Regions from separate parts of the Streptomyces sp. NPDC048297 genome, predicted to be linked through region 2. Evidence: predicted binding sites of a transcription regulator. Region 2 holds the regulator's gene; the other holds the start of a gene.
What was found. The regulator HspR, encoded in region 2, represses chaperone genes until heat shock. The targets are predictions, from matches to a motif close to TTGAGNNNNNNNNNCTCAA.
Positions count from the first base shown of each region.

Region 1 (14,555 bases), on a different contig from region 2:
GGTGCTGCGGACCGGCGGCGCACACCGGCTCACCGAGGCGCTCACCCTGCTGCGCTGCCTGGTCCCGCTGGAACTGCCGCCCGGCGACGACGGCCGCGGCAGCTTCAGCGCCACCCGCCGAGAGGCGTTCGGCGCGTTCCTCTCCAGCGGTCCCGCGACCCCGGTGGCCTTCGCCGCGACCCTCGTGCACGAGCTGCAGCACACCAAACTGGCCGCGCTCGGCGAGATGGCCGAACTGCACCGAGCGGGCCCCGACGCCCGCTACTTCGCCCCCTGGCGCCCCGATCCGAGGCCCTACGACGGCCTCCTCCAGGGCACCTACTCCCACCTCGCGCTGGCGGACTTCTTCCAGCGCCGGGCGCTCGCGGACCCGGCCCGCGCCGAGCCCGCCTGGGCGGACCACGCCCGCTACCACGCCCAGGTCGGCGCGGCCCTGCCCGCGCTCGTCGGCTCGCCCGACCTCACCCCCGTCGGCAGGCGCTTCGTGGACACCATGGCCGCCGTCCACGAACGGCTCGCCGCATGCCCGGCGCCGCGGGGGTACACGGCGCGCGCGCAGGCGTACATCAGATCCGTGCGCACGCTGTGGACACAGCGTCAGCCCCCGGCACCCCCGTTGCGCTGAAATCCCCACTTCCCGTCCTCGGCTGCGGGAAGATCGTCGCGCCGAGACGTCCGGATCCGCAGTCGCCGGACTCCTCAGCGACGGGCCCGAGTTCTACGATTTATTGACGACGCGCTGGAGGCCGCTGCATGTCTGAAGCTCGTACGCCGGTCCGGTCCACCGGGAAGGGGGCCGCGCGGCAGACCGTCACGATCAGCTTCGCCGGGTTCAACCGGCCCTGGGCGGCGTGGATCGGGGACAGGCTGGAGCGGCGCGGGCTGCGGGTGGTGTACCTGCGCTGGGACGCACCGCCGGACCAGTCCCTGGTCGGCCTGCTGCGCGACCTCACCCTGGCCGAGGGCCGCACCCTGATCCTGGTCAGCGAGTGGTACTTCCAGCTCGGCCCGCGCACCCACGACGAGTGGAACGCGGCCCTGCGCGAGGTCGTCGCCCCCGACCCGTCCCGGTTCGCCGCGGTGTCCGTCACCAACACCACCGTGCCCTCCGCCACCGCCGTCCTCGCCCCGGTCGACCTGACCAACATGGGCGCGGAAGAGGCCGAACGGCGCCTGCTGGACCGGCTGGACGTGCCCCTCGACACCCCCGTCGTCGACGGCACCCGCCAGGCCCCCCGCTTCCCCGCCTCGCTGCCCGACGTCTGGGGCGGCGTACCCCGCCGCAACACCCGCTTCACGGGCCGCGAACCGCTCCTGAACGACGCCTACCACCTCCTGCAGAGCAGCGAGTCCGGCGCCGGCGTCGTCACCCTGCACGGGATGTCCGGAGTGGGCAAGACCCAGCTGGCAGCCGAGTACGCGTACCGGTTCGGCTCCGAGTACGACGTGGTGTGGTGGGTCGGCTCCGAGAAACGCGTCACCTACCGCCGCGTGCTCGCCGAACTGGCCCCCAGACTAGGCCTGTCCACCGGCCCCGAGTACGGCGAACGCCTGCGCGCCGTGCGCGACTCCCTGCGCCGGGGCGACCCCTTCTCCCGCTGGCTGCTCATCCTCGACGGCGCCGACGAACCGGAACAGATCTGGGACCTGGTCCCGAGCGGCCCCGGCCATGTGCTCATCACCTCCCGCAACCCCGAGTGGGGCGAGCACAACAGCAGGCTCCTCGAAGTCCCCGTCTACGACCGTGTCGAGTCCGTGGCCTTCATCCGGCGCCGCGCACCCCGGCTGACCGAGCCGGAAGCCGACCAGCTCGCCGAGGCCCTGGAGGACCTGCCGCTCCTGCTGGACCAGACCGCGGGCTGGCTCAACGACTCCGACCTGTCCGTGGACGAGTACATCGCCCTCCTCGAAGGAGGCATCGACCAGGACGTCGTGAAGGTCTCGGCGGACTTCCCGCTCGCCTTCCAGACCGCCTGGTCGATACTGTTGAACAAGCTCCGCGAGACCGTCCCCGAGTCGGTCGACCTGCTGCGCCTGTGCACCTTCTTCGCGCCCGGGTTCATCCCCGTACGGCTGCTGAAGGAGATGTCCCACGACGACCTGCCCGAACAGCTCGCCCGGCTGCTCGACGACCCGCTGCTGTGGAACAAGGCGATCAACCAGCTCCGCCAGTACTCCGTCGTCCGCCTGGAGTCCCACGAGACCGCCATGGACGAGGCCGCCTCCTCGGGCGAGTCCGTGTATCTGCACCGCATGGTCCACCAGATCGTCCACAAGGACATGCCCGAGGGGGACCGGCGCGAGTTCATCGAGGTGGTGCGCCGCGCCCTCGCCGAGGCCGACCCCGGCCGCCCCACGGACACCCGCAACTGGGACGCGTACGCGGAGATCGTGCCGCACCTGAAGTACGCGGACGTGCTGGAGAGCACGGACCGCGGGGTGCAGATGCTGGTGCTGAACTGCCTGCGGTACATGTGGTTCGCGGGCGAGTACTCCGCCGGGGTGAAACTCGGCGCCCGCGCCCTCGACGCCTGGCGGCAGACGCTGGGCGAGTCGCACCCCAGGGTGTGGGAGGTGACGTACCACTACGCCAACCTGCTGCGGTCCGCCGGCCGTTTCCTGGAGACGGAGGCCATCGACCGGGCGGCGGCGGAGCGGCTGCGCGTGGACCGGGGCGAACGCGACCTGGACTATCTGCGCATGGCCAGCGGACTCGCGGCCGACCTGTGCAACCTCGCCCGCTACGACGAGGGGCTCCAGCTGTGCGAGTGGCTCTACCCGACCTATCGCGACCTCTTCAGCGAACAGGACTCCCGCACCCTCAACGCCCTGAACAACCTCGGATTCACCGTGCGCCTGCTGGGCCGCTACGAAGAGGCCAGGGCCATCGACCTGAGGACACTGGAAGCGCGCCGCCTCCTCCTCAAGAACCGCCACCCCTGGACCCTGTTCTCCGAGGTGTCGTACGCCATCGACCTGCGCCTGCTCGGCCGGTACGCCGAGGCCGAGTCCGCGCAGGCGAAGAACGTGCGCGAATACCAGAAGCTCATGGGCCGCGACCACCAGGACACCCTGCGCGCCGAACACAACCTGGCCATGTGCCAACTGCGCAGCGGCGATCGCGTGTCCGCCGGTGAACTCCTCACCAGCGTCCTGGAAGGCTACGAGCGCAAACTCGGCGACACCCACGTGCACACCCTGGCCGCGGCCGTCAGCCAGAGCTGCTTCGCCCGCGAGCACGGCGACATCGACCAGGCACGCGAGGCCAGCGAGTCCATCATCGCCCGCTACGAGGTGCTGCTCCCCGAAGGCCACCCCTTCATCATCGGCGCCCGCGCCAACCACGCCCTCATCCTACGCAGCGTCGGCGAGCGGGAGCACGCGCACGCCGTCATCGAGGAGGCGCTCGCCGGCATGGCCGAGGCCCTCGGGGAGAGCCACCCGCACACCCTCGGCTGCGCCATCAACGCCTCCGCCCTGCGCAACCTCGTCGGCGACACGGAGTCCGCCGCCGACCTCAGCAGGGTGACCATCACGAGGGCCACCGAGTCCCTGGGCCGCACCCACCCGCTGACCCTGTCCGCCCGTGTCGCCCACGCGGCCGACCTGCGCGCCCTGAGGGACCGTCAGCAGGCCGAGAAGGTCGAGCAGGAGGCCCTGTCCGACCTCGCCGCCACGCTGGGCGACCAGCACGTCCACACCATCTCGGCCCGCTCCCGCAACCGGCCCTACTGGGACTTCGAACCCCAGGCGAGCTGAACGCGCCCCCGGCCGAAGGGCCCAGAGGGCCCAGTGCCGAAGGGGCCAGAAGGGCCCAACGCCGAAGGGCCCGGCGCCGAGTGGAGAACTCGGCACCGGGCCCCGGGTGTCGGCGAAGCCGCCGGAGGCCTACGCCTCGAACACCTCACGCACCAGCTGCTCCTGCTCGGCCTGGTGGCGCTTGGCGGAGCCCACGGCCGGGGACGAGGAGTGCGGGCGCGAGATGCGCCGCAGCCGCTCGCTGGCCGGGAGGTCCGCGCCGACCGCCAGGTCGAGGTGGTCGATCAGGTTGAGCGCGATGAACGGCCAGGCACCCTGGTTCGCCGGCTCCTCCTGGACCCACAGGTACTTCGCGGCGTTCGGGTACTTGTTGACCTCCGCCTGGATCTCCGCACCCGGCAGCGGGTACAGGCGCTCGATGCGGATGATCGCCGTCTCCTCGGCAGCCACAGCGTCGGTGGCGCCGCGCTTGGTCCGCTCGGCCTCCAGGTCGTAGTAGACCTTGCCGGCGCAGAAGACGACCTTCTTCACGGCCGCCGGGTCGGTGATCGACGCGTCGCCGATGACCGGGCGGAACTCGCCGCTCGTGAACTCCTCCGCCTTCGACGCCGCCGCCTTCAGACGCAGCATCGACTTCGGGGTGAAGACGATCAGCGGCTTGTGGTGCGGGTTGTGCACCTGCCAGCGCAGGAGGTGGAAGTAGTTCGACGGGAGCGTCGGCATCGCGACCGTCATGTTGTTCTGGGCGCAGAGCTGCAGGAAGCGCTCGACACGGGCCGAGGAATGGTCCGGGCCCTGGCCCTCGTAGCCGTGCGGGAGCAGGAGCGTGACGCCGCTGGTCTGGCCCCACTTCTGCTCGGCCGCCGAGATGTACTCGTCGACCACCGTCTGCGCGCCGTTGACGAAGTCGCCGAACTGCGCCTCCCACATCACGAGCGCGTCGGGGCGGGCCAGCGAGTAGCCGTACTCGAAGCCCATGACCGCGTACTCGGACAGCAGGGAGTTGTAGACGTTGTAGCGCGCCTGGTCCTCGGAGAGGTACTGCAGCGGGGTGCGCTCCTCGCCCGTCTCCCGGTCGATCAGGACCGCGTGGCGCTGGCCGAAGGTGCCGCGCTGGGAGTCCTGGCCGGACAGGCGGACCGGGGTGCCCTCCAGCAGGAGGGAGCCGACCGCGAGGGTCTCGCCCATGCCCCAGTCGATCGTGCCGTCCTCGACCATCGCCGCACGGCGCTGCAGCTGCGGCAGCAGACGCGGGTGCACGTGGAAGGAGTCGGGGATGTTGACCTGGGACTCGGCGATCCGCTTGACGACCTCCGTGGAGATCGCGGTCGGCACCGCGACCGGGAAGCCGTCCTGCGGCGCCTGGACGTCCACGGCGGCCGGCTGCGAGGTGGCCTCGCGGACCTCCGTGAATACCTTCTCCAGCTGGCCCTGGTAGTCCTGAAGGGCCTGCTCGGCCTCTTCCAGGGTGATGTCGCCACGACCGATGAGGGACTCGGTGTAGAGCTTGCGCACCGAGCGCTTCTTGTCGATCAGGTCGTACATCAGCGGCTGGGTGAAGGCCGGGTTGTCCGACTCGTTGTGACCGCGGCGGCGGTAGCAGATGAGGTCGATCACCACGTCCTTGTTGAACGCCTGGCGGAACTCGAAGGCCAGTCGCGCGACCCGGACGACGGCCTCGGGGTCGTCGCCGTTCACGTGGAAGATCGGGGCCTCGATCATGCGGGCCACGTCCGTCGCGTACATGGAGGAACGCGAGGACTCGGGGGCCGCGGTGAAGCCGACCTGGTTGTTGATGACGATGTGGACCGTGCCGCCGGTGCGGTAGCCGCGCAGCTGCGACATGTTCAGGGTCTCGGCCACCACGCCCTGGCCCGCGAAGGCCGCGTCGCCGTGGATCGCCACCGGCAGGACCGTGAAGTCCGTGCCGCCCTTGTTGATGATGTCCTGCCTGGCGCGGACGATGCCCTCGATGACCGGGTCGACCGTCTCCAGGTGGGAGGGGTTCGCGGCCAGCGAGACCGTGATCTGCTCGCCGTCCAGGCCGGTGAAGGTGCCCTGGGCGCCCAGGTGGTACTTCACGTCACCGGAGCCGTGCATCGACTTCGGGTCGAGGTTGCCCTCGAACTCGCGGAAGATCTGCGCGTACGACTTGCCGACGATGTTCGCGAGGACGTTCAGACGGCCGCGGTGGGCCATGCCGATGACGACCTCGTCCAGGCGGGACTCGGCGGCGGAGTCGATGACCGCGTCCAGCAGCGGGATGACCGACTCGCCGCCCTCCAGCGAGAAGCGCTTCTGGCCGACGTACTTCGTCTGCAGGAAGGTCTCGAAGGCCTCCGCCGCGTTCAGGCGGCGCAGGATGCGCAGCTGCTCCTCGCGCTCCGGCTTGGAGTGCGCGCGCTCGACGCGGTCCTGGATCCACTTGCGCTGCTTGGGGTCCTGGATGTGCATGAACTCGATGCCGATGGTGCGGCAGTACGAGTCGCGCAGCACGCCGAGGATGTCGCGCAGCTTCATCAGGGACTTGCCGGCGAAGCCGCCGACCGCGAACTCGCGCTCCAGGTCCCACAGGGTGAGGCCGTGCTCGGTGATGTCCAGGTCGGGGTGCTTGCGCTGGCGGTACTCCAGCGGGTCGGTGTCGGCCATGACATGGCCGCGGACCCGGTAGGAGTGGATCAGCTCGAAGACACGGGCGGCCTTGGTGACGTCGTCGTCGTGGCTGGCGTCGATGTCCTTGAGCCAGCGGACCGGCTCGTAGGGGATGCGCAGCGCCTTGAAGACGTCGTCGTAGAAGCCGTTCTCGCCGAGCAGCAGGTTCGCGACCTGGCGCAGGAACTCGCCGGAGGCGGCGCCCTGGATCACCCGGTGGTCGTAGGTCGACGTGAGCGTCATGACCTTCGAGATGCCGAGCTTGTTCAGGGTGTCCTGGCTGGTGCCCTGGAACTCCGCCGGGTAGTCCATGGCGCCGACGCCCATGATCACGGACTGGCCGGGCATCAGACGCGGCACGGAGTGGACGGTGCCGAGGCCCCCGGGGTTGGTCAGGGAGACCGTGACACCGGTGAAGTCGTCCATCGTCAGCTTGTTGTCGCGGGCGCGACGGACGATGTCCTCGTAGGCCTGCCAGAACTCGAAGAAGTTCAGGGTCTCGGCCTTCTTGATGGCGGCCACGACGAGTTGGCGGTCGCCGTTGGGCTTCACCAGGTCGATGGCCAGGCCGAGGTTGACGTGGGCCGGCTTGACGAGGGTCGGCTTGCCGTCCTTCTCGCCGAACGACCAGTTCATCGACGGCATGGCCTTGATGGCCTGCACCATCGCGTACCCGATGAGGTGCGTGAAGGAGATCTTCCCGCCGCGGGCGCGCTTGAGGTGGTTGTTGATGACGATGCGGTTGTCGAACAGCAGCTTCACCGGGACCGCGCGGACCGAGGTGGCCGTCGGCAGCTCCAGCGAGGCGTTCATGTTCTTGGCGACCGCGGCGGCCGGACCGCGCAGCGTGACCAGCTCGGGACCCTCCGGAGCCGCGGGGGCCTTGGCGGCGGCGGGAGCGGGCGCGGCGGGGGCGGCGGCCTTCGCCTTCGGCTGAGCGGGCGCCTGTGCGGGCTGCGCCGGCGCGGCCGGGACGGGGGCGGCCGGGGCCGCGGCGGGAGCGGCCTGTGCCGGGGGAGCCGGTGTGGTGGTCCCTGCGGCCCCCGCGGCCGCAGTACCCGCCGCAGCCGGGGCGGCGGGCGCTCCCGGCTTGTAGTCGGCGAAGAAGTCCCACCAGGCACGGTCTACCGAATTCGGGTCCTGGAGGTACTGCTGATAGATCTCGTCGACGAGCCACTCGTTGGGACCGAACGCAGCGGCCGGGTTCTTCCCGGCTTGGTCTTCGGTCGAGATGCTCGAGTTACTGGGGGACTGTGGCGACACGGCGGCAACCGCCCTCTTCCGCTTCACAAGGTGATGGACAGCGGAAATAAAGGCTACGCCTCCGAGACCGGGAAGGTCAGGTCAGGCCCGTTCATCGTCGTGTAAGTCACATCGGAAATCTTGTTTCAGGGCTTGATATGGCGGGAAACAAGCGTGGTTCCGCATGTGGGGCGGGGCGCGCGGGATCGCCGAACAGGACCCGGGACGACGGCGTCCTGGGCCCGTCCCTGATCACACGTGTCCGGCTGCGCGAACACAGATGGATCTTGGGCCTCCGGTTCGAACCCTACGTCAACTCGGGACGGAGGAGAGTCCCGGAAGAGTGACGATGATCCGGCATCCCCGCTCGGATTCGGCCACTCCGATCCGGCCGCCGTGCAGATCCACCGCCCAGCGGGCGATCGCCAGCCCGAGCCCGGTGCCGCCGTCGCTGCCCGGACCGTGAGGCCGGGTCACCACACCGCGGTTGAACCGCTCGAACACCCGGTGCCACTCCGACCTGGCAATTCCGGGACCCTCGTCCAGGACCTCCAGCTCCAGCGACTCCGGCTGGGCCCCGCGCCGCGCCCGCACCGTGACCCGGCCGTGCGGCGGGCTGTGCTTGACCGCGTTGTCGATCAGGTTGGCGACGACCTGGTGGATGCGCTCGGGATCCGCGTGGGCCGTCAGCTCCGGCGGGGAGACGTCCAGGTGCAGATGGACGTCCGTGCGCGTGTGACTGCCCGAGCCCGAGGCGATGCCCGCGCGCGCGGAGGCGACCATGTTGGCCTCCTTCAGCACGCCGGACAGGTACGGCCACACCTCGAAGCGGCGCAATTTGAGCGGTACGACGCCGTTGTCCAGCCGGGAGAGGTCCAGCAGGGTCTCCACCAGCCGGCCGAGGCGCTCGGTCTGCTTCAGAGCCGTCCGCATGGTCTCCTGGTCGGGATCGGTGACGCCGTCGACGATGTTCTCCAGCACCGCGCGCAGACCCGCGATCGGCGTGCGCAGCTCGTGCGAGACGTTCGCCACCAGCTCCTTGCGCTGCTGGTCCTGCGCCTCCAGCTCGTCCGCCATGACGTTGATCGTCTGGGCCAGATCGCCCAGCTCGTCCCGGCGGTTCTCGCGCACCCGGCGCGTGTAGTCGCCCTGCGAGATGGAACGGGCGACCGCGTTCATCTCGTCCAGCGGAGCCGTGAGCGACTGCGCCACGAACTGTGTGATCAGCAGCGTGGCGATCATCGAGAACACCATGATGAAGCGCAGCTCCGTCTTGGTGTGCACCGCGACGATCGACAGACCGGTGGTGATCAGCACCGCGATGACGACGAGAGCGCCCAGCTTGGTCTTGATCGAGAACGGGCGAACACCGCCCCAGGGATCCTCGCCGAGGGGTCCGGGGTTCCTTCGTGCGGTATCCCGCCCGTCGCTCATGGCGTCGGCGTCTCCAGCGCGTATCCGACGCCGTGCACCGTGCGGATCCGCTCGGCGCCGATCTTCCGGCGCAGCGCCTTGATGTGGCTGTCGACGGTCCGGGTGCCGGAGGCGTCCGCCCAGTCCCACACCTCGGCCAGCAGCTGCTCCCGGGAGAGCACCGCGCGCGGGGTGTTCGCCAGGCACACCAGCAGGTCGAACTCGGTGGGCGTCAGGTGGACGTCCTCGGACTTCACCCGCACCCGGCGCTGCGCGTGGTCGATCTCCAGCTCGCCGAGGCGCAGGATGCCCGAGCGCGGCGTGGCGGCGGCGAGCGCGGCCCGCTCCACCCGGCGCAGCAGGACGTGCACCCGCGCGGCCAGTTCCCGCATGGAGAACGGCTTGGTCATGTAGTCGTCCGCGCCGACCCCGAGGCCGACCAGCATGTCGGTCTCGTCGTCCCGCGCGGTCAGCATCAGCACCGGCACCGGCCGCTGCGCCTGGACCCGCCGGCAGACCTCGAGCCCGTCGAAGCCCGGCAGCATGATGTCGAGGATCAGCAGGTCGGGCTGCCAGGCCTCGGCCGTGTCGACCGCGGCCGGACCGTCGGACGCGGTTTGCACGAGGAATCCCTCGGCGCGGAGCCGGGCCGCGATGGCGTCGACGATCGTGGGATCGTCCTCGACGACCAGCACTCGGCGCTGCGCTCCCGGAGTGGTGGTCGCCGCGCCGTTCTGGGAGGTGTGTGTCTGCTCCATCGCCCGCCCCTGTTGCCTATGTTGCTTTCCGGAATCCGTGGGGTGATCCCATGACTGCATCGACGCTTGAATGATCCGCGTCAGGGATGCACCCTACGGGGACCGGGCGTTCCGTCGCTATCCAGGGCGGACGGCGAGGTGCACCGCGTCGGGAACGCCCCGGGCAACGGGCACTTCTTCGGTACGCACCTGTTGGAACCCGGCATTCCGCATGGTTCCTTCAAATTCCGGAGAGGGTTCGGCAGACCATACAGCCAGTACCCCGCCGGGGCTCAACACCCTTGCGCACGAGGCGAGTCCGGCCGGTCCGTACAGGCTGTCGTTGTCCTCGGTGACGGTCCAGGAGGGGCCGTTGTCGATGTCGAGACACAGGGCGTCGAACGTGTCCGAAGTCTCATTGACGTAGGCGATCAGGTCCGCTTCGACGATCTCGGTGCGCGGGTCGGCGAGCGCCTCGCGGGACACCTCGGACAGGGGACCCGTGCGATGCCAGTCGATGACGGCGGGTTCCCGTTCCACCACGGTGATTTGTCCCCAGCGCGGGTCGGCCGCCGCGTGTGCGAGCGAGAATCCCACTCCCAGCCCTCCGATCAGCACGTTCGGCGCCGGGCGGGAGTCCAGCGCGTCCCGCGCGGCGTCGATCAGCAGCCGCTCCGAGCGCCCGTCGGACGTGTCCATCAGAAAGCAGCCGTTGGCGATGATCTGGAGCAAATCCCCGTGTCTGCGCAGCACCACCTCCCCGTAGGGGCCCTCGCGCCGGTCCAGGACAACAGGGGTGTCGTACACGCCAGTCATACGGCCATCCTGCTCGAACCGGACCTGACGTTCACGGGAATTACGGATGACCGGCGGCCGATGCGACCGCGCCGACCCTTGCGAGGCCGCCGCGAATCCCCTCAACCCTTCGACCGGGGGCGACCGAGTCCCCCTAAGGGGCGCGAGGAACCGCGCGACCAGCCACCCCCGACCCGCACCCGCGTACAGCCATCACCCCCCACCCCCTTAGGCGTCATCCCGCCCCCACCCCCCTCACCAGCCAAGACCCCACCGTGACCCACTGATCGCTCACAGCGAACACCAACTCGGGAACATCGGCGGAGCCCCACGCATTGAGTCCACATAGCTCAAGTTGACTGCCAAAGGGGAGATCATGGCTGATGAGTCCATGGCGTTCACGCTCGTCCTGCCTGTGCTGCCGCTCGACGACGAGGTCGTGCTGCCCGGCATGGTGGTCCCGCTGGACCTGAGCGACGCCGAGGTACGTGCCGCGGTGGAGGCCGCCCAGGCCGCCGTGCGGTCCACTCCGGGCAAGCCCAAGGTGCTCCTGGTTCCGCGTATCGACGGCACGTACGCCAAGACCGGTGTGCTCGGCACGGTGGAGCAGGTCGGCCGGCTGGCCGACGGCGACCCGGGCGCGCTGGTCCGCGGACGCTCACGCGTGCGCATCGGTGCCGGGACCACGGGTCCGGGTGCCGCACTGTGGGTCGAGGGCGCCGGTGTCGAGGAGAACGTGCCCGAGCCGGTACCCGGCCAGGTCACCGAACTCGTCAAGGAATACAAGGCACTTGCCACCGCCTGGCTGAAGAAGCGCGGCGCCTGGCAGGTCGTGGACCGTGTCCAGGCCATCGAGGACGTCTCCGCGCTCGCCGACAACTCCGGTTACTCGCCCTTCCTGACCACCGAGCAGAAGGTCGAACTGCTGGAGACCGCCGACCCGGTGGCCCGCCTCAAGCTCGCCACGCAAGCGCTCCGCGACCACCTCGCCGAGCAGGACGTGGCCGAGACCATCGCCAAGGATGTCCAGGAGGGCGTCGACAAGCAGCAGCGCGAGTTCCTGCTGCGGCGCCAGCTGGAAGCGGTCCGCAAGGAACTGCGCGAGCTGAACGGCGACAGTTCCAAGGACTCCGCCGAGGAGTCCGACGACTACCGCGCCCGCGTGGAGGCCGCCGACCTGCCCGAGAAGGTCCGCGAGGCCGCCCTCAAGGAGGTCGACAAGCTGGAGCGGTCCAGCGACCAGTCCCCCGAGGGCTCCTGGATCCGCACGTGGGTGGACACCGTCCTGGAACTGCCGTGGAACGAGAGGACCGAGGACGCCTACGACATCCAGGGCGCCAAGGCGATCCTGGACGCCGAGCACGCGGGTCTGGAGGACGTGAAGGCGCGCATCACCGAGTACCTGGCCGTGCGCAAGCGCCGCGGTGAGCGCGGCCTCGGCGTGATCGGCGGGCGCCGCGGCGGTGCCGTGCTCGCGCTCGTCGGCCCGCCCGGTGTCGGCAAGACCAGCCTCGGTGAGTCCGTCGCGCACGCGATGGGCCGCAAGTTCGTCCGCGTCGCCCTCGGCGGCGTCCGCGACGAGGCGGAGATCCGCGGTCACCGTCGTACGTACGTCGGCGCGCTGCCCGGCCGGATCGTGCGTGCCGTCAAGGAGGCCGGGTCCATGAACCCGGTGGTCCTGCTGGACGAGATCGACAAGGTGGGATCCGACTACCGGGGCGACCCGTCGGCGGCCCTGCTGGAGGTCCTCGACCCGGCGCAGAACCACACCTTCCGGGACCACTACCTGGAGGTCGAACTCGACCTGTCGGACGTGGTCTTCCTGGCCACCGCCAACGTCCTGGAGGCGATCCCGGAGGCGCTCGCCGACCGTATGGAGATCGTCCGCCTGGACGGCTACACCGAGGACGAGAAGGTCGTCATCGCCCGTGACCACCTGCTCCCGCGCCAGCTGGAGCGGGCCGGCCTGAACACGGACGAGGTCACGCTCGACGAGAGCGCGCTGCGCAAGCTCGCGGGCGAGTACACCCGCGAGGCGGGCGTGCGCACCCTGGAGCGGTCCATCGCGCGGCTGCTGCGCAAGGTCGCGGCCCAGCACGAACTCGGCGAGCGGGAACTGCCGTTCACCGTACGTGACGAGGATCTGCGCGCTCTGATCGGGCGCCCGCACCACGTGCCCGAGTCCGCCCAGGACCCGGCCGAGCGGCGTACGGCGGTCCCGGGTGTGGCGACCGGCCTCGCGGTCACCGGCGCGGGCGGCGACGTCCTCTACGTGGAGGCGTCCCTCGCCGACCCGGAGACGGGCGCGGCGGGCCTGACCCTGACCGGCCAGCTCGGCGACGTGATGAAGGAGTCCGCGCAGATCGCGCTGAGCTTCCTGCGCAGTCACGGTGCCGAACTGGAGCTTCCGGTGGCCGACCTGAAGGACCGGGGTGTGCACATCCACTTCCCGGCGGGCGCGGTCCCGAAGGACGGTCCGAGCGCGGGCGTCACCATGACGACGGCGCTGGCGTCGCTGCTCAGCGGGCGGCTGGTCCGCACCGACGTGGCGATGACCGGTGAGGTCTCGCTGACCGGGCGGGTGCTGCCCATCGGTGGCGTCAAGCAGAAGCTGCTCGCCGCGCACCGGGCCGGGATCACCACGGTGATCATCCCGAAGCGCAACGAGGCCGACCTGGACGACGTCCCGGCCGAGGTGCTGGACAAGCTCGACGTCCACGCCGTGACCGACGTCCGCCAGGTCCTGGAACTGGCGCTCGCGCCCGCCACGAACGGGGCGGAGCCCCAGGTGCCGGTCGCCGCGTGACACCACAGGTGAACACCGCCCGCCGCCACAGGTGACCGAGGCACGACAGGTGACCGATGCACGACCCCGCTGCCCCGCCGCGTCCGCGCGGCGGGGCAGCGGTCATTCCACGCCCACCCGCTGCTCCGCCCGCCCTCCGCTCAGCCCACCCGCTGCTCCGCCCACACCGTCTTGCCGATCCGGTCGTGCCGGGTGCCCCAGCGGGCGGTGAGCTGGGCGACGAGGAGCAGGCCCCGGCCGCCCTCGTCGAACATCCGGGCGCGCCGCATGTGCGGGGTCGAGCCGCTGGAGTCGTAGACCTCGCAGATCAGGGTGGAGTCCTGGTGGATGAGCCGCAGCCGGATGGGCGGCCGGCCGTAGCGGATGGCGTTGGTGACCAGCTCGCTGACGATCAGCTCGGTGCTGAAGGCGGCCTCGTCCAGCCCCCAGGCGGAGAGCTGCTCGTCGGCGTGCTGGCGGGCGCGGCCGACGACGCTGGGGGCGCTGTCCAGCTCCCAGGTGGCGACCCGGCCGGGGTGCAGCGCCCGGGTGCGGGCGACCAGCAGGGCGATGTCGTCCTCGGGACGGTGGTCGAGCAGGTCGTCGAGGACCTGGTCGCAGACGGCGTCCAAGGTCGGCGCGGGGCGCGCGAGCGCGGCGAACAGCTTGTCCAGCTCCTCGTCGATGTCGTGGTCGCGGGCCTCCAGCAGCCCGTCCGTGTAGAGGGCGAGCAGGCTCCCCTCGGGCAGCTCGGTCTCCAGGGCCTCGAAGGGCAGCCCGCCGAGCCCCAGCGGCGGACCCGCGGGCACGTCGAGAAACCGGGCCGCGCCGTCCGGGGTGACCACGGCGGGCGGCGGCGCACCGGCACGGGCCGCGGTGCACCGGCGCGTGACGGGGTCGTAGACCGCGTACAGACAGGTGGTGCCGATGCCGCCGGCGGACTCGCCGGCCGGGTCCGCGACGCCCTCGTCCGCGGCCAGGCGCAGCACGAGGTCGTCGAGGTGGGTGAGCAGCTCGTCGGCGGGCAGGTCGACGTCGGCCAGGGTGCGGACGGCGGTGCGCAGCCGGCCCATGGTGGCGGAGGCGTGGATGCCGTGCCCGACGACGTCGCCGACCACCAGGGCGACCCGCGCTCCGGACAGCGGGATCACGTCGAACCAGTCGCCGCCCAC
Region 1 is NZ_JBICZA010000019.1:16,790-31,344, forward strand. It holds gene ACGFYV_RS21550 (aKG-HExxH-type peptide beta-hydroxylase) at 1-625, shown strand, start outside; gene fxsT (FxSxx-COOH system tetratricopeptide repeat protein) at 754-3,759, shown strand; gene ACGFYV_RS21560 (multifunctional oxoglutarate decarboxylase/oxoglutarate dehydrogenase thiamine pyrophosphate-binding subunit/dihydrolipoyllysine-residue succinyltransferase subunit) at 3,889-7,674, opposite strand; gene ACGFYV_RS21565 (ATP-binding protein) at 7,966-9,087, opposite strand; gene ACGFYV_RS21570 (response regulator transcription factor) at 9,084-9,824, opposite strand; gene ACGFYV_RS21575 (spermidine synthase) at 9,942-10,619, opposite strand; gene lon (endopeptidase La) at 10,975-13,404, shown strand; gene ACGFYV_RS21585 (SpoIIE family protein phosphatase) at 13,545-14,555, opposite strand, start outside.
Region 1: the regulator HspR is predicted to act here: its motif matches at 10,934-10,952, upstream of lon (endopeptidase La).

Region 2 (14,555 bases):
GATCAACACCCCGCACAACCCGACCGGCACGGTCCTCACGCGCACGGAGCTGGCGGCGATCGCCGAGCTGGCCGTGGAGCGGGATCTGCTGGTGGTGACCGACGAGGTCTACGAACACCTGGTCTTCGACGACGCCGAGCACATCCCGCTGGCCACGTTCCCGGGGATGCGCGAGCGGACGGTGACGATCGGGTCGGCCGGCAAGACGTACTCGTTCACCGGCTGGAAGGTCGGCTGGGTGACGGCGGCGCCCGAGCTGGTCACGGCGGTGCGCTCGGCGAAGCAGTTCCTGACGTACGTGTCCGCGGGGCCGTTCCAGTACGCGGTGGCCGAGGCCCTCGCGCTGCCCGACGCGTACTACGACGAGTTCCGGCGGGAGATGCGGGAGCGCCGGGACATCCTCGCCGAGGGGCTGGCCCAGGCCGGGTTCAAGGTGTTCAGGACCTCGGGCACCTACTTCATCACCACCGACATCCGGCCCCTCGGCGAGAAGGACGGCTTTGCCTTCTGCCGGGCCCTGCCCGAGCGGGCGGGAGTGGTGGCCATCCCGAACGCCGTCTTCTACGACGACCGCGAGGCGGGCGCGCCGTTCGTGCGGTTCGCGTTCTGCAAGCGGAAGGGTGTGTTGGACGAGGCGGTGACCCGCCTCAAGCGGTTGGCGGTCTGACAGAGCACGTGGAACAAGTCCCGCCGGGGGGCGGGGTCGGGGCCTGCTCGCGGGCCCCGACCGGAAATGCCCCAGGCTCACTCGGTGTCTTTCGGATGCTGTGGGGAGGCGTACACAAGGATCACGGTGGAAGTCTCCGCGCTGACCAAGTAGCGCACGCGACCACCGCTGGTGACCTCGTACTCCCACTGCTCAAGGTCGGACCCCTTCCACGCTTTGGTTGCGTGCCTGCCTCGTAGCTGATGCTGGCGACTCCAGTTGGACCGGGACAGCGGGTCGTTTCGGAGGGCGTCCAAGCAGCGATGCGCGCTCGGCAACGCCACACGGCACAGTTCCTCCCAGCCGGTCACCGCCTCCGTGGTCCCGAAGACGACGTTCCACCCGTGGAGGGGCGGAACGCTGACCCGATCCCCCTTCTTCGGGCTCACCCACACACCTCGACCGGGCCGAGGTCATCACCATCGAGCGGGCGCGTCGACTCCCTGAGCTGGTCGGGATCGGCATTGATGCGAGCCGTGGCGCGCCAGGAGATGATCGCGCGATGCACGGCCTCTCCCGCCCCCAGTTCGGCGGCGTCCGACAGCGCTTCAAGAAGCTCGACGGTGAAAGCCCGGACCTCTTCCGCGTCCAGGTGTCGCACCCAGGGGAACACCTCGGGGAGCGCAAGAAGGAGCGACTTGGCGCCGTCGTCCTGCTTCATCAGCGCGAGGAAGAGCCGTGAGGCCGTGGTCAGGTTCTCCTCGGCGTTCTCCGCCTGTACAGCCGTGGTCAGCACCATGTCCGGCGCGTCCCGATGTGTGACGCGGAGCCGCCCCAGGGCCGCCGCTCTGGCCGCGACACCCTTGGGATTGCGGGAGAGGTCGGTGAAGGAGACGGTTTCCGTTTCTGCTTGCAGGCGCGCGGTAGACATAATCAGAGCTTACTCAGATCGTGCTCTGATTTCCAGTGTGGTCTGGCCCTCGGTGCGCGCACCTTCACCTTCTGCAAGAGGGCGGAGGTGCTGCGGGAGGCCGCGCAGCGGCTGCGCGGCATGTGAGAGGCCGGGGTCCGGGGTGTGTCGCCCCCGGACCCCGGCCCGGCTCCGTGATGCCGTGGGGTGACGGTTACTCCGCGTCGTCCCCGGGGTTCTCCGCGTCGTCCGCGTCGTTGACCTCCTGCTCCAGGCCCAGCTGCTCCACCAGCCACTTGTCGAACTCGATCGCGGCCCGCACCCAGCTGACCGTGGAGGAGACGAAGTGGTTGATGTCGACGCCCGTGCCGATCAGCATCTGAGCCTCGCCGATGAGGCGGACCGTGCCGTCGTCGTGGGTGTGGGTGTAGACCTTGGGCCACAGCGTGCGGCGGTTCCAGTCGTCGATGGACTCCAGCAGCTGGGGCTTCTCGTCGATCTTGTGGGAGCGGTCGTAGAAGGTCCGCACCGAGAAGATCGCCTGCTCGTCCTCTCCACGGAACATGAAGTAGGTGCGGAACTGCTCCCAGGGCGCCGCGAGGTCACCCTCCTCGTCGACGACGTACTTCAGCTCCATCTGGTCGAGGAGCTGCTTCACGAGGTCCTGATCCGGAAGGACGGGGCCGGCCGGTCCTTGGGGCTGCGGCTCGGGCTGGCCCCCGAAGTTCGGAATCGAGGACGGGTCGATGGACATACTTGGCTACTCCTGCGGTCGTCCGGCTCGTCCGGCTGTCACTGAGGCCAGACGTACAACCCACCCTCTCGCTCTTGCACCACCCCCGGCAAGCGGCTCCACCGGCGACCTCTGCCGAGTCGCCGGTCACGGAGGCGATCACCGAGGCGAGGACCGAGGCGAGGACCGAGCCGAATACCGGTCCGAATACCGATGCGAGTGCCGATGCGAGTGCCGATGCGAGTGCCGATGCGAGTGCCGATGCGAGTGCCGGTGCGAGTGCCGGTGCGAGTGCCGGTGCGAGTGCCGGTGCGAGTACCGGTGCGAGTGCCGGTGCGAGTGCCGGTGCGAGTACCGGAATCCGGCCGCCACGCGCGGCGGCCCGCCCCGGGCGCCTGATGGGCCGGGGCGGGCGCCGTCGTGGCCAGGCGGCGGGCCGTCCGTCACCGCGAGCGCGCGGCGCGCGTCCGTCGGAGTGTCACCGCGAACGCGCGGGCGCGTTCGTCAGAGTGTCTTGCCCGTCGCCGGGCCCACGATGAGGCCCTCGCCGAAGCGGTCCACGCGGACCGTGTCGCCGTCCTTGATCTCGCCGGAGAGGATCTCCCTGGCGAGCCGGTCGCCGATGGCGGTCTGGACGAGGCGGCGCAGCGGGCGGGCGCCGTAGGCCGGGTCGTTGCCCTCGTCCGCCAGCCAGGTCAGGGCCGCGGGCGTGACGTCGAGGGTGAGACGGCGTTCGGCCAGCCGCTTCGCGAGCCGGTCGATCTGGAGCCGGGCGATCCGGGCCAGTTCGTCCTTGTCCAGGGCCGAGAAGACGACCAGGTCGTCCAGCCGGTTGAGGAACTCCGGCTTGAAGGAGGCCCGTACGACCTCCAGGACCTGCTCCTTCTTCTCCGCCTCGCCGAGCACCGGGTCGACCAGGAACTGGCTGCCCAGGTTGGAGGTGAGCACCAGGATGGTGTTGCGGAAGTCGACCGTGCGGCCCTGACCGTCCGTCAGTCGGCCGTCGTCCAGGACCTGGAGGAGGATGTCGAAGACCTCGGGGTGGGCCTTCTCGACCTCGTCCAGCAGGACGACGGTGTACGGGCGGCGGCGGACCGCCTCGGTGAGCTGGCCGCCCTCCTCGTAGCCGACGTAGCCGGGAGGCGCGCCGACCAGGCGGGCGACGCTGTGCTTCTCGCTGTACTCCGACATGTCGATGCGGACCATGGCCCGCTCGTCGTCGAAGAGGAAGTCGGCGAGCGCCTTGGCGAGTTCGGTCTTGCCGACACCGGTCGGACCGAGGAAGAGGAAGGACCCGGTGGGGCGGTCGGGGTCGGCGACACCCGCGCGGGAGCGCCGTACGGCGTCGGAGACGGCGCGCACGGCCTCGGTCTGGCCGATGAGGCGCTTGCCCAGCTCCTCCTCCATGCGCAGCAGCTTCTGCGTCTCGCCCTCCATGAGGCGGCCGGCCGGGATGCCGGTCCAGGCGGCGACGACGTCCGCGATGTCGTCGGAGCCGACCTCCTCCTTGACCATCGTGTCCTTGGCGGCCTCCTCCTCGGCCGCGGAAGCGGCCTCCAACTCCTTCTCCAGCGTGGGGATCTCGCCGTACAGCAGCTTGGCCGCGCGGTCGAAGTCGCCGTCGCGCTGGGCGCGTTCGGCCTGGCCGCGCAGGTCGTCCAGCTGTTCCTTCAGCTCACCGACCCGGTTGAGGGACTGCTTCTCCTTCTCCCAGCGGGCGGTCAGGCCCCGCAACTCCTCCTCCTTGTCGGCGAGGTCGCGGCGCAGCTTCTCCAGGCGGGCGACGGAGGCCGGGTCGGTCTCCTTCGCGATCGCCAGCTCCTCCATCTTCAACCGGTCGACGGAGCGCTGGAGTTCATCGATCTCGACGGGGGACGAGTCGATCTCCATGCGCAGCCGGGAGGCCGCCTCGTCGACGAGGTCGATGGCCTTGTCGGGCAGGAAGCGGGAGGTGATGTAGCGGTCGGACAGGGTCGCGGCGGCCACCAGCGCGCTGTCCGCGATCTGCACCTTGTGGTGGGCCTCGTACCGGCCCTTGAGCCCGCGCAGGATCGCGACGGTGTCCTCGACGGTCGGCTCGGCGACCAGCACCTGCTGGAAGCGGCGCTCCAGGGCGGGGTCCTTCTCGATCCGCTCCCGGTACTCGTCCAGGGTGGTGGCACCGACCATGCGCAGCTCACCGCGGGCCAGCATCGGCTTGAGCATGTTGCCCGCGTCCATGGCGGAGTCGCCGCCTGCGCCGGCGCCCACGACGGTGTGCAGTTCGTCGATGAAGGTGATGATCTGCCCGTCGGACTCCTTGATCTCGGAGAGCACGGACTTGAGGCGCTCCTCGAACTCACCGCGGTACTTGGCCCCGGCGACCATCGCACCGAGGTCCAGCGAGACCAGCCGCTTGTTCTTCAGCGACTCGGGCACGTCGCCCTTCACGATCCGCTGCGCGAGCCCCTCGACGACGGCGGTCTTGCCGACACCGGGCTCACCGATCAGGACCGGGTTGTTCTTCGTACGCCGGCTCAGCACCTGCACGACCCGCCGGATCTCCTGGTCCCGGCCGATGACCGGGTCGAGCCGGCCCTCGCGCGCGGCGGCGGTGAAGTCGGTGCCGAACTTCTCCAGGGCCTTGTACTGCCCCTCGGGATCGGCGGTGGTCACGCGGCGTCCTCCTCTGGCCTTCTGGAAGGCCTCCTGCAACTTCTTCGCGTCGGCACCCTCGCCTGCGAGCACCTCGCCGGCCGCGCCGCCCTTGGCCGCGATGCCGATAAGCAGGTGCTCGGTGGACAGGTACTCGTCGCCGAGTTCCTTGGCGCGCTCGTCGGCGTCCGCGAGGACCGCGAGCAGGTCGCGGCTGGGCTGCGGGGGCGCGACGGTGGAGCCGGTCACGCTGGGCAGCCCCGCGAGCACGCGCTCGGCGCCGGTGCGTACCGCGGCCTGGTCGGCGTCGACGGCGGCGAGCAGGTCCGTGATGTTCTCGTTCTCCTGCCCCGCCAGCAGAGCGAGGAGCAGGTGTGCCGGCGTCAGATCCGCGTGCCCCTCGGTGACGGCCCGCTGGCTGGCCGCGTTGATCGCTTCCCGGCTCCTGTTGGTCAGCTCGGCGTCCACGTTCGCTGTCCCTCCTCCGCATCGGCCCTCGGCCAGTCTCCCACTACTGCTTTAGCCAACATACACAAAGTTGAGTCTATTCCGCTCAACCATGTGGGGACCATGCTTGGTCACGCACCCGGCCCCGCTCCCGCTAAGTTTCGGGCCATGACCTCGCACGCGCACTCACATCCCCGCTCGCCCGCGCCCGCACCGGCACCCTCGCCCACCGCGAACCCCTCCACCCCCGACGACCCGTACCTCGCGTTCTGGCGGGAGCGGCACCTGTGCACGCTGACGACCCTGCGCCCCGACGGCAGCCCGCACGTGGTGCCGGTCGGGGTGACCTACGACCCCGGGGCGGGGCTGGCGAGGGTGATCACGAGCGGGACGAGCGCGAAGGTGTCCCATGTGCGCGCGGCCGGCCCCGAGGGCGCCCGGGTGGCGGTGTGCCAGGTGGACGGGCGGCGCTGGGCCACGCTGGAGGGGCGCGCGCGGGTGCGCACCGAGCCGGAGAAGGTGGCGGAGGCGGAGCGGCGGTACACCGAGCGGTACCGGCGGACGCCCAGGGAGAACCCCGCCCGGGTGGTCATCGAGATCGAGGTCGAGCGGACGCTCGGGCACGGGTGAAAGGCCGGCCGGCACCCAGGCGAATGGTTTCTGCACCGGTGTGCCCCGATCCGCCATGGACCATTTTCAGCCACACGGCCTCGCCGCCCATACGCGGAGATTCCGCCACAAACTGCAGCGGCGTCACCGTGTTCAGGTCACGGTGACGCCGCTGCTGGGGGAAGCACCTGAGCGATCTTTTTGCGACGGGGGAATCGCGTCAGGCACTGCGGGGGGTGGCAGTAATGGTCCTCAGGTCCGCCGCGTCCGGCTCGGCGAGCCGGTGGTCGCGCTGGTCGAGGTTCACGAAGATCATTCCGTACCGGACGGCGCACCGCACCGGTTGCGGCGCACCGCGGGGCTTGCGCAGGCACCGGTAGGCCCGTACGTCCTCGTCCTCGTCGCGCGTGACCACGACCGGCTCGCCGAACACCGTCACCATCAGTGAGTCACCGCTGTGGGGGATGGCGGTGACCAGATCGATGAAGTGCCAGCCCGAGCGGTAGGCCGTGGCCATTTCGCGACGGAAGGATCGGTCGTCGGGTGGGATCGTCATGTCGATCAGTCCCACCTGGTGTCCAGCGGAGCGACGTCCCACCTGGTGTCCAGCGGGGCGGCGTCCCAGCGCGTGTCAAGAGGGACGGTCGTCGCGGCGGACGCGGCGGTCACGGAATGATCGGCGCTCGCCTTGTGCGTGTCGCTCTTCGCACCGGAGAGGCCAGCCAGCGTTCCGACGGCCACAACGGCGGAGAAGGCGGCAACAAGCACCGAGCGAAGCATTCTTTTACGCATAGTCGGCTTCGTCCTCACTTGAAAGTCCCCTCTTCCCCCGTCGGATAAGACGATGGCTCATTCAGGCACATCATCGCCACACGATCGGTGCATCATGTTCCTGCATGTTCAGGACCCTGGGGGGTGGAGATTTGGCAACAAACGGAACAAGGGCGACACATCCCCACGCGGTGACCGAGCTGTGTGCAGAAGGGAGCCGTCTTTATGCGGACGCCCTGCGCATAGGCCGCATCCCGCGCGAGGACACGGAGGCGGCCCCCTGCCTCATGGAGTTCGCCCTCCTCCATGCCGATCCCGACGACCCCACCTGGCTGCTGCCCGTCCCGCCGGCGGTCGCGCTGGCCCAGCGGCTCAACCCCATCGAGCGCGAGATCGCCGAGCAGCGCCGGCAGACCCTGTCCCTGTCGGAGGTCTTCGAACCCTTCATGGCGCTCAGCGCCCAGGAACACGCCCCCACCCACGCGATCACCGTCCTCGAAGGCCTCGACCGCATCAACACCGCGCTCGACCTGGCCACCACCCAGTGCCGCACCGAGGTGCTCACCGTCCAGCCCGGCGGCTGGCGCAGCCCCGAGAACCGGCTCCTGGAGGCCCTCGAACGGGACAAGCCGCTCAGCGAACGCGGGGTGCGCATCCGGACGCTGTACCAGCACACCGCCCGCTACAGCGCCGACCGGCTGGCCTACGTGGACCAGTTCACGGACGGCAAGGTGGAGTACCGCACCATCGACGAGCTGGTCGAGCGCCTCATCATCTGCGACGAGACCGTCGCCTTCATCCCGGTGCGCGAGGACCGCCAGGTCGCCCTGGAACTGCGCCATCCCGGGCTCGTCCGCTACCTCATCAAGGTGTTCGAGTTCATGTGGAACCGCGCGGTGCCGCTGAGCGCCGGGACACCGTACGAGACCGCGCCCGACGGCATCACCGACGTCCAGCACTCCATCGCCAAGCTCCTGGTGGAGGGGCATGTGGACGAGGCGATCGCCCGCCGGCTGGGCATGAACGTGCGCACCTGCCGGGCCCACATCGCCAAGCTGGCCACGGCGCTCGGCAGCGGCAGCCGGGCCCAGCTCGGCTTCCTCATCGCACAGTCCGGGATGCTGGAACAGGGCCAGCGAGGGGCCCAGGGGCACTAGCCAGGGCCCTGGAGGCAACGGGGAGGCACAGGCAGGCCCCGGGGCACCGGAGGGACCCTCAGCGCATGCTCGTCGACCCCTGGTCGGGCAGACCGGGCAGGCCAGGCAGGCCGACGACGGCGGGGCCGCCGGGGCGCGGTGGGCCGTCCAGGCCGACCTGTGCGATCCGCACGCCCAGTTGGGTACGGCTGGCCGCCCCGAGCGTGTCCGACAGCCGGGCGATGTGGGCGCGGCAGGTGCGCACGCTGATGCCGAGGCGTTCGGCGATCTCCGCGTCCTGGTGCCCCTCGGCGAGGAGCGCGGCGATGGACCGCTCGCGGTGCGAGATGCCCTCGATACCGGTGTCGGGGAGCGGGGCCGTCAGCGGGATCGCGAGGCGCCACAGCCGTTCGAAGACGGTCACCAGGTATCCGACCAGGGCCGGGTGGCGCAGCTCAAGGGCCATCGTGCGCTCGGAGTTGGCGGGGATGAACGCGACCGTGCGGTCGAAGAGGATGAGGCGGTCGATGACCTCGTCGAGCGTGCGCGCCTCCACGGCCTCGCCCATCAGCTCCAGGTAGTTGTGCAGTCCCTGCCCGTGCCGGGCCACGTGGGTGTACAGGTCGCGCATGCGCACGCCCCGGCCGCGCAGCGCCAGCGCCCGGTGCAGTCCCTCGGTCAGCTCGTCCTCGCGCCGGATGCCGCCGGGCTGCACGGTGAGCACCTCGGTGGTGCAGGCGTCGGTCGCCTCGTCCATCGCGGCCTGGATGCGGGACAGACCGTCCAGGACCCGGATCGCGGTGCCCTCACCCGGTGCCGACAGCGTCTGCGGCTGCCGGCCGAGCCCGGCGTACCAGTCGAAGGCGGCGACGGCCGAACCCACCTTGCGCTGGCTCGCGGTGACCTCGTCGTAGACCCCGCGCAGCAGCCGGGTCATCACCTCCTGCGGGGAGGTGGGCACCAGCCAGTCCATGTCGTCGGGGTCGGGGTGCAGCAGGGCCAGCTCCAGCAGGCAGGGCACCGGCTCGACGTCCGTGCGTGGCACCCGGCCCCGGCGTACGGCCCGGGAGTACAAGCGGTCCCCCGGCCCGCACAGTCGGTCGGCACCGTGAGGATGGTCCTCCGTCCTGTGCCCGGCCATCGCCCATTCCACCCCCGGCTTGCTGCCACTTCCGCAGCGCAACTATGCGCGGCGCCGACGGGGGTCCGCAACATGGCTCTGCGCGCCACAGGCGCCGCAACGGGAGGGTATGCCCGGGTATCGCCCTGCCCCAGCACGTCACATTGCAGCAACATGGGGGGTGACGGGGCTACTTCAGCCCCGCCTCCGCGCACGCGGCCTTGTACGCGGGCGTGCAGATGTCGCTCACCGTGTAGATGCCGTCCGCGATGACGGTGCCGCTGATCCGGTCCTTGGTCAGCGGGCTCACCTGGACCAGCTTGGACGGGATGCCCTTGGTGGTGGGGCTGTTCACCCTGTCCTGGGTGAGGGCGTCGAACTGGATGTCCTTGCCCTGGACCTTGGCGACGGCCATCTGGGCGGCGGCCTCGGCCTCGTCCGGGTAGGACTTGTAGACGCTCATGTACTGGTCGCCCGTGAGGATCCGCTGCACCGCGTCCAGTTCGGCGTCCTGGCCGGTGATCGGGGGCAGGGTGGTGACGCCGGCGGCGCGCAGGGCCTTGAGGACGCCGCCCGCCATGCCGTCGTTGGCGGCGTACACCCCGGCGATGTCGTTCGCGCCGATCTGCCCGATCGCCTTGGTCATGTTGGCCTGGGCGTTCTCCGGCTTCCAGTCCTTGGTGTCGTAGGTCGCCGCGATCCGCACCTTGCCGCTCAGCTCGGACAGGGCCCCTTGCTTGAACTGCTTGGCGTTCGGGTCGGTGGGCGAGCCGTTCATCATGACGATCTTGTCGGAGGTGTGATTGCGCGCCCCCATCGCCTCCAGCAGGGAGCGGGCCTGCACCTCGCCGACGAGTTCGTTGTCGAAGGAGACGTACGCGTCGATCGGGCCCTCGGCGAGCCGGTCGTAGGCGATGACCGGGATGCCCGCGTCCTTGGCCTTCTTCACCTGGCCGGCGATGGCGTGGGAGTCGACCGCGTCGAGCATGATCACGTCCACGTGGTCGTCGATCATCTGCCGCATCTGGCCCGCCTGCCGGGCGGCGTCCGCGTCCGCGTTGGCGTACTCGACCTTCCCCTTCCGGGAGGTCAGTTCGGCCACCTTGTTCTTGATGATGGGGAAGTCGAACTTGTCGTAACGGGTGTTGGCCTTCTCCGGCAGCAGCAGCCCCACGGTGATGTCGTCGCCCTTCGTCGGGCTCGCGCTCGCCCCGTCCCCCGTCGCGCCCAGCACACCGCAGCCGGCGAGTGACAGGGTCATCGTGGACGCGGCCACGGACAAGGCAATACGACGCATTCGACGGCTCACTTCAGGTGCGTGCGGGACAGGGGTGCCGTTGTGCGGCAGGTGTGCAGACGAGCCAACGCGCATGGCACATGAGCGTCAAGAGGATGCACTTAACGAGATGACAACATCACCCTGCGTCGTGTTGTGAATGCTTTGCGAACGCCGAACGAACCCTCGCCAAGCGCCCTTTACGGACCCTCCACCCGGTCGCACACGCCCGGTACGCGAAAGGGGCCCGGAGAATTCTCCGGGCCCCTCACACATGGCGCTGTTCACTCACCCTGCTGCCGCTTCGGCCGCCACACGACCAAAGCGCTGGTCTGCTGGACCTCCTGATAGGGGACCAGGTCGCGGCGGTAGGAGGCGTGGACGGCGGCCTCGCGTTGCTGCATGGCCGCCGCCGCGCCGTCCAGGGCCGACTGCAGTTCCGCGACGCGGGACTGCAACGCGGCGACCTGGTTCTCCAGTTCGATGATCCGCTTGATGCCGGCCAGGTTGATACCCTCGTCCTGCGACAACTGCTGCACCTGGCGCAGCAGTTCGATGTCGCGGGCCGAGTAGCGGCGGCCCCGGCCCGCGGTGCGGTCCGGGGAGACCAGGCCGAGACGGTCGTACTGACGCAGCGTCTGCGGGTGGAGACCGGAGAGCTGGGCCGCCACCGAGATGACGTAGACCGGGGTCTCCTCATTCAGTTCGTACGGGTTGCGTCGACGGCCCGGTGTGTCCATGGGGCTCTCAATCTCCCTTCGCGGCCTCGAACAGCTCCGCCCGCGGGTCCTCGCCCACGGTCGTCTCGCGGTACGCCTGGAGCGCGTCGCGAGCCTTCTCCGACAGGTCCTTGGGAACGGTCACCTCGACGGTGATCAGCAGATCGCCGCGGGTGCCGTCCTTGCGGACCGCCCCCTTGCCCCGGGCGCGCATGGTGCGGCCGTTGGGGGTGCCGGGCGGGAGCTTCAGGGTGACGGCGGGGCCGCCGAGGGTCGGGACCCTCACCTCGCCGCCGAGGGCCGCCTCGGTGAACGTCACCGGGACGGTGACGGTGAGGTTGTCGCCCTTGCGTCCGAACACCGGGTGCTCGCCGACGTGCACGGTGACATACAGGTCACCGGCCGGTCCGCCGCGCTCGCCGGGTGCTCCCTTGCCGCGCAGCCGGATCCGCTGTCCGTCGGTGACGCCCGCCGGGATACGGACCTGCATGGTGCGCGAGGACTTGGCGCGACCGCTGCCGTTGCACTCCTGGCAGGGGTGCTCGGCGATCAGGCCGCGGCCCTTGCAGTCGGGGCACGGGTCGGTCAGCGAGAAGCCGCCGCCCGAGCCCCGGGCGACCTGCCCGGTGCCGACGCAGGTCGGGCACACGCGCGGCGTGCCGTTCTTGTCGCCGGTGCCGGAGCAGGCCTTGCAGGGCGCCTGCGAGGTCATCCGCAGCGGGACGGTCGCACCCTCGATCGCCTCGGTGAAGCTGAGCGTCACCTCGGTGTCGACGTCCTGGCCGCGGCGCGGCTGGGTGCGGGTCGTGCCCGCGCCGCCCCGGTTGAACAGTCCCCCGAAGACGTCACCGATGCCGCCGCCGAAGCCGCCTCCGCCCTGGGCGCCGCCTCCGCCTCCGAAGAGGTCGCCCAGGTCGAAGTTGAAGTTGCCGCCGCCTGCGCCCGGTCCGGGGCGGAAGCCGCCGTTGCCGAACAGGGCGCGGGCCTCGTCGTACTCCTTGCGCTTCTTCGGGTCGCCGAGGATGTCGTTCGCCTCGGAGATCTCCTTGAAGCGCTCCTCGGCCTTGGCGTTGCCCTTGTTGGCGTCCGGGTGGAACTCGCGGGCGAGCTTGCGGTACGCCTTCTTGATCTCGGCCTCGGTGGCGTCCTTGGGGACGCCGAGAACCTTGTAGTAGTCCTTCTCGATGAAGTCCTTGGTACTCATCCCCGACGTCCCTCCTTCCCCTCAGTAGTGTTCACGTCAGCCCTCGTCCGGGCCACCGCTCTCCTTGTCGTCGGCCGCCGTGGTGTCCTCGGCGTCCTCGGCCTTGACGTTCTGCGCGCCGGGCTGCGGCTCGGCGACGGCCACCCGCGCGGGGCGGATGGTGCGCTCGCCGATGCGATACCCGGGCTGCAGGATCGCCACGCAGGTCGTCTCGGTGACGTCCGGCGCGTAGGAGTGCATCAGGGCCTCGTGGATCGTCGGGTCGAAGGGCTCGCCCTCCTTGCCGAACTGCTGCAGGCCCAGCTTGGCCGCGACGGTCTCCGTCGACTCGGCCACCGACTTGAAGCCGCCGACCAGTTCGCCGTGTTCCCGCGCGCGGCCGATGTCATCGAGCACGGGCAGGAGCTCGGTCAGGAGGTTCGCGATGGCGATCTCCTTGACCGCGATCCGGTCACGCTCGACGCGGCGGCGGTAGTTCTGGTATTCGGCCTGGAGGCGCTGGAGGTCCGTCGTGCGCTCGTTCAGCGCCGTGCGGACCTGGTCCAGCTGGGCCACCAGGCCTGCGTCTGCTGCGTCCCCGGCCGGGGCCGCCCCCTTGTCGGGGGCGGCCTTCGGCTCGGCGTCGTCGGGGCTCGCGCCGGAGGGGACGTCGGGCTTCTCCTCGAAGCCCGGGGTCTCCTCCGTCACGCGGCACCGTCCTTGCGCTCGTCGTCCACGATCTCGGCGTCGACGACGTCGTCGTCCTTGGCCTCACCGGCACCGGCGGTGGCGCCGGCGGCCTGCGCGCCCTGGGCGTCGGCGTACATGGCCTGGCCCAGCTTCTGGGAGACGGCCGCGACCTTCTCCGTGGCGGAGCGGATCTCGGCGGTGTCCTCGCTCTCGAGCTTCTGCTTCAGCTCGGTGAGCGACTCCTCGACCTCGGTCTTGACCTCGCCCGGGACCTTGTCCTCGTTGTCCTTGAGGAACTTCTCGGTCTGGTAGACGAGCTGCTCGCCCTGGTTGCGGGTCTCGGCGGCCTCGCGGCGGGCGTGGTCCTCCTCCGCGTACTTCTCGGCCTCCTGGCGCATCCGGTCGACCTCGTCCTTCGGCAGCGAGGAGCCGCCGGTGACGGTCATCTTCTGCTCCTTGCCCGTGCCGAGGTCCTTCGCGGTCACGTGCATGATGCCGTTGGCGTCGATGTCGAAGGCGACCTCGATCTGCGGGACGCCACGCGGCGCCGGCGGCAGACCGGTCAGCTCGAACATCCCGAGCTTCTTGTTGTACGCCGCGATCTCGCGCTCGCCCTGGTAGACCTGGATCTGCACGGACGGCTGGTTGTCCTCGGCGGTGGTGAAGATCTCGGACCGCTTGGTCGGGATCGTCGTGTTCCGCTCGATGAGCTTGGTCATGATGCCGCCCTTGGTCTCGATGCCGAGGGACAGCGGGGTCACGTCGAGGAGCAGGACGTCCTTGACCTCACCCTTGAGGACACCGGCCTGGAGGGCGGCGCCGATGGCGACGACCTCGTCCGGGTTGACGCCCTTGTTGGCGTCCTTGCCGCCGGTCAGCTCGCGGACGAGCTCGGCGACGGCGGGCATACGGGTGGAGCCGCCGACCAGGACGACGTGGTCGATCTCGTTGATCGAGATGCCGGCGTCCTTGATGACGTTGTGGAACGGCGTCTTGCAGCGCTCCAGCAGGTCCGCGGTCAGCTGCTGGAACTGGGCGCGGGTGAGCTTCTCGTCGAGGTGCAGGGGGCCCTCGGCGGAGGCGGTGATGTAGGGCAGGTTGATCGAGGTCTCCGTGGAGGAGGACAGCTCGATCTTGGCCTTCTCGGCGGCCTCGCGCAGGCGCTGGAGGGCCATCTTGTCCTTGGACAGGTCCACGCCGTGACCGGACTGGAACTGCTTGACCAGGTAGTCGACGACGCGCTGGTCCCAGTCGTCACCACCGAGGTGGTTGTCACCGTTGGTGGCCTTCACCTCGACGACGCCGTCGCCGATCTCCAGCAGGGACACGTCGAAGGTGCCGCCGCCGAGGTCGAAGACGAGGATCGTCTGGTCGTCCTTGTCGAGGCCGTACGCCAGCGCGGCGGCGGTCGGCTCGTTGACGATGCGCAGGACGTTCAGGCCCGCGATCTCGCCGGCCTCCTTCGTCGCCTGGCGCTCGGAGTCGTTGAAGTACGCCGGGACGGTGATGACCGCGTCGGCCACCTTCTCGCCCAGGTAGGCCTCGGCGTCACGCTTCAGCTTCTGCAGGATGAACGCGGACATCTGCTGCGGGTTGAAGACCTTGCCGTCCAGCTCGATCTTCCAGTCGGTGCCCATGTGGCGCTTCACCGAGCGGATGGTCCGGTCCACGTTCGTGACCG
Region 2 is NZ_JBICZA010000024.1:111,530-126,084, forward strand. It holds gene ACGFYV_RS25080 (pyridoxal phosphate-dependent aminotransferase) at 1-667, shown strand, start outside; gene ACGFYV_RS25085 (prevent-host-death family protein) at 1,092-1,577, opposite strand; gene ACGFYV_RS25090 (YbjN domain-containing protein) at 1,771-2,310, opposite strand; gene clpB (ATP-dependent chaperone ClpB) at 2,794-5,391, opposite strand; gene ACGFYV_RS25100 (pyridoxamine 5'-phosphate oxidase family protein) at 5,539-6,000, shown strand; gene ACGFYV_RS25105 (hypothetical protein) at 6,200-6,535, opposite strand; gene ACGFYV_RS25110 (hypothetical protein) at 6,541-6,747, opposite strand; gene ACGFYV_RS25115 (helix-turn-helix transcriptional regulator) at 6,876-7,907, shown strand; gene ACGFYV_RS25120 (LuxR C-terminal-related transcriptional regulator) at 7,966-9,027, opposite strand; gene ACGFYV_RS25125 (sugar ABC transporter substrate-binding protein) at 9,197-10,303, opposite strand; gene ACGFYV_RS25130 (heat shock protein transcriptional repressor HspR) at 10,567-11,022, opposite strand; gene dnaJ (molecular chaperone DnaJ) at 11,030-12,205, opposite strand; gene grpE (nucleotide exchange factor GrpE) at 12,242-12,892, opposite strand; gene dnaK (molecular chaperone DnaK) at 12,889-14,555, opposite strand, start outside.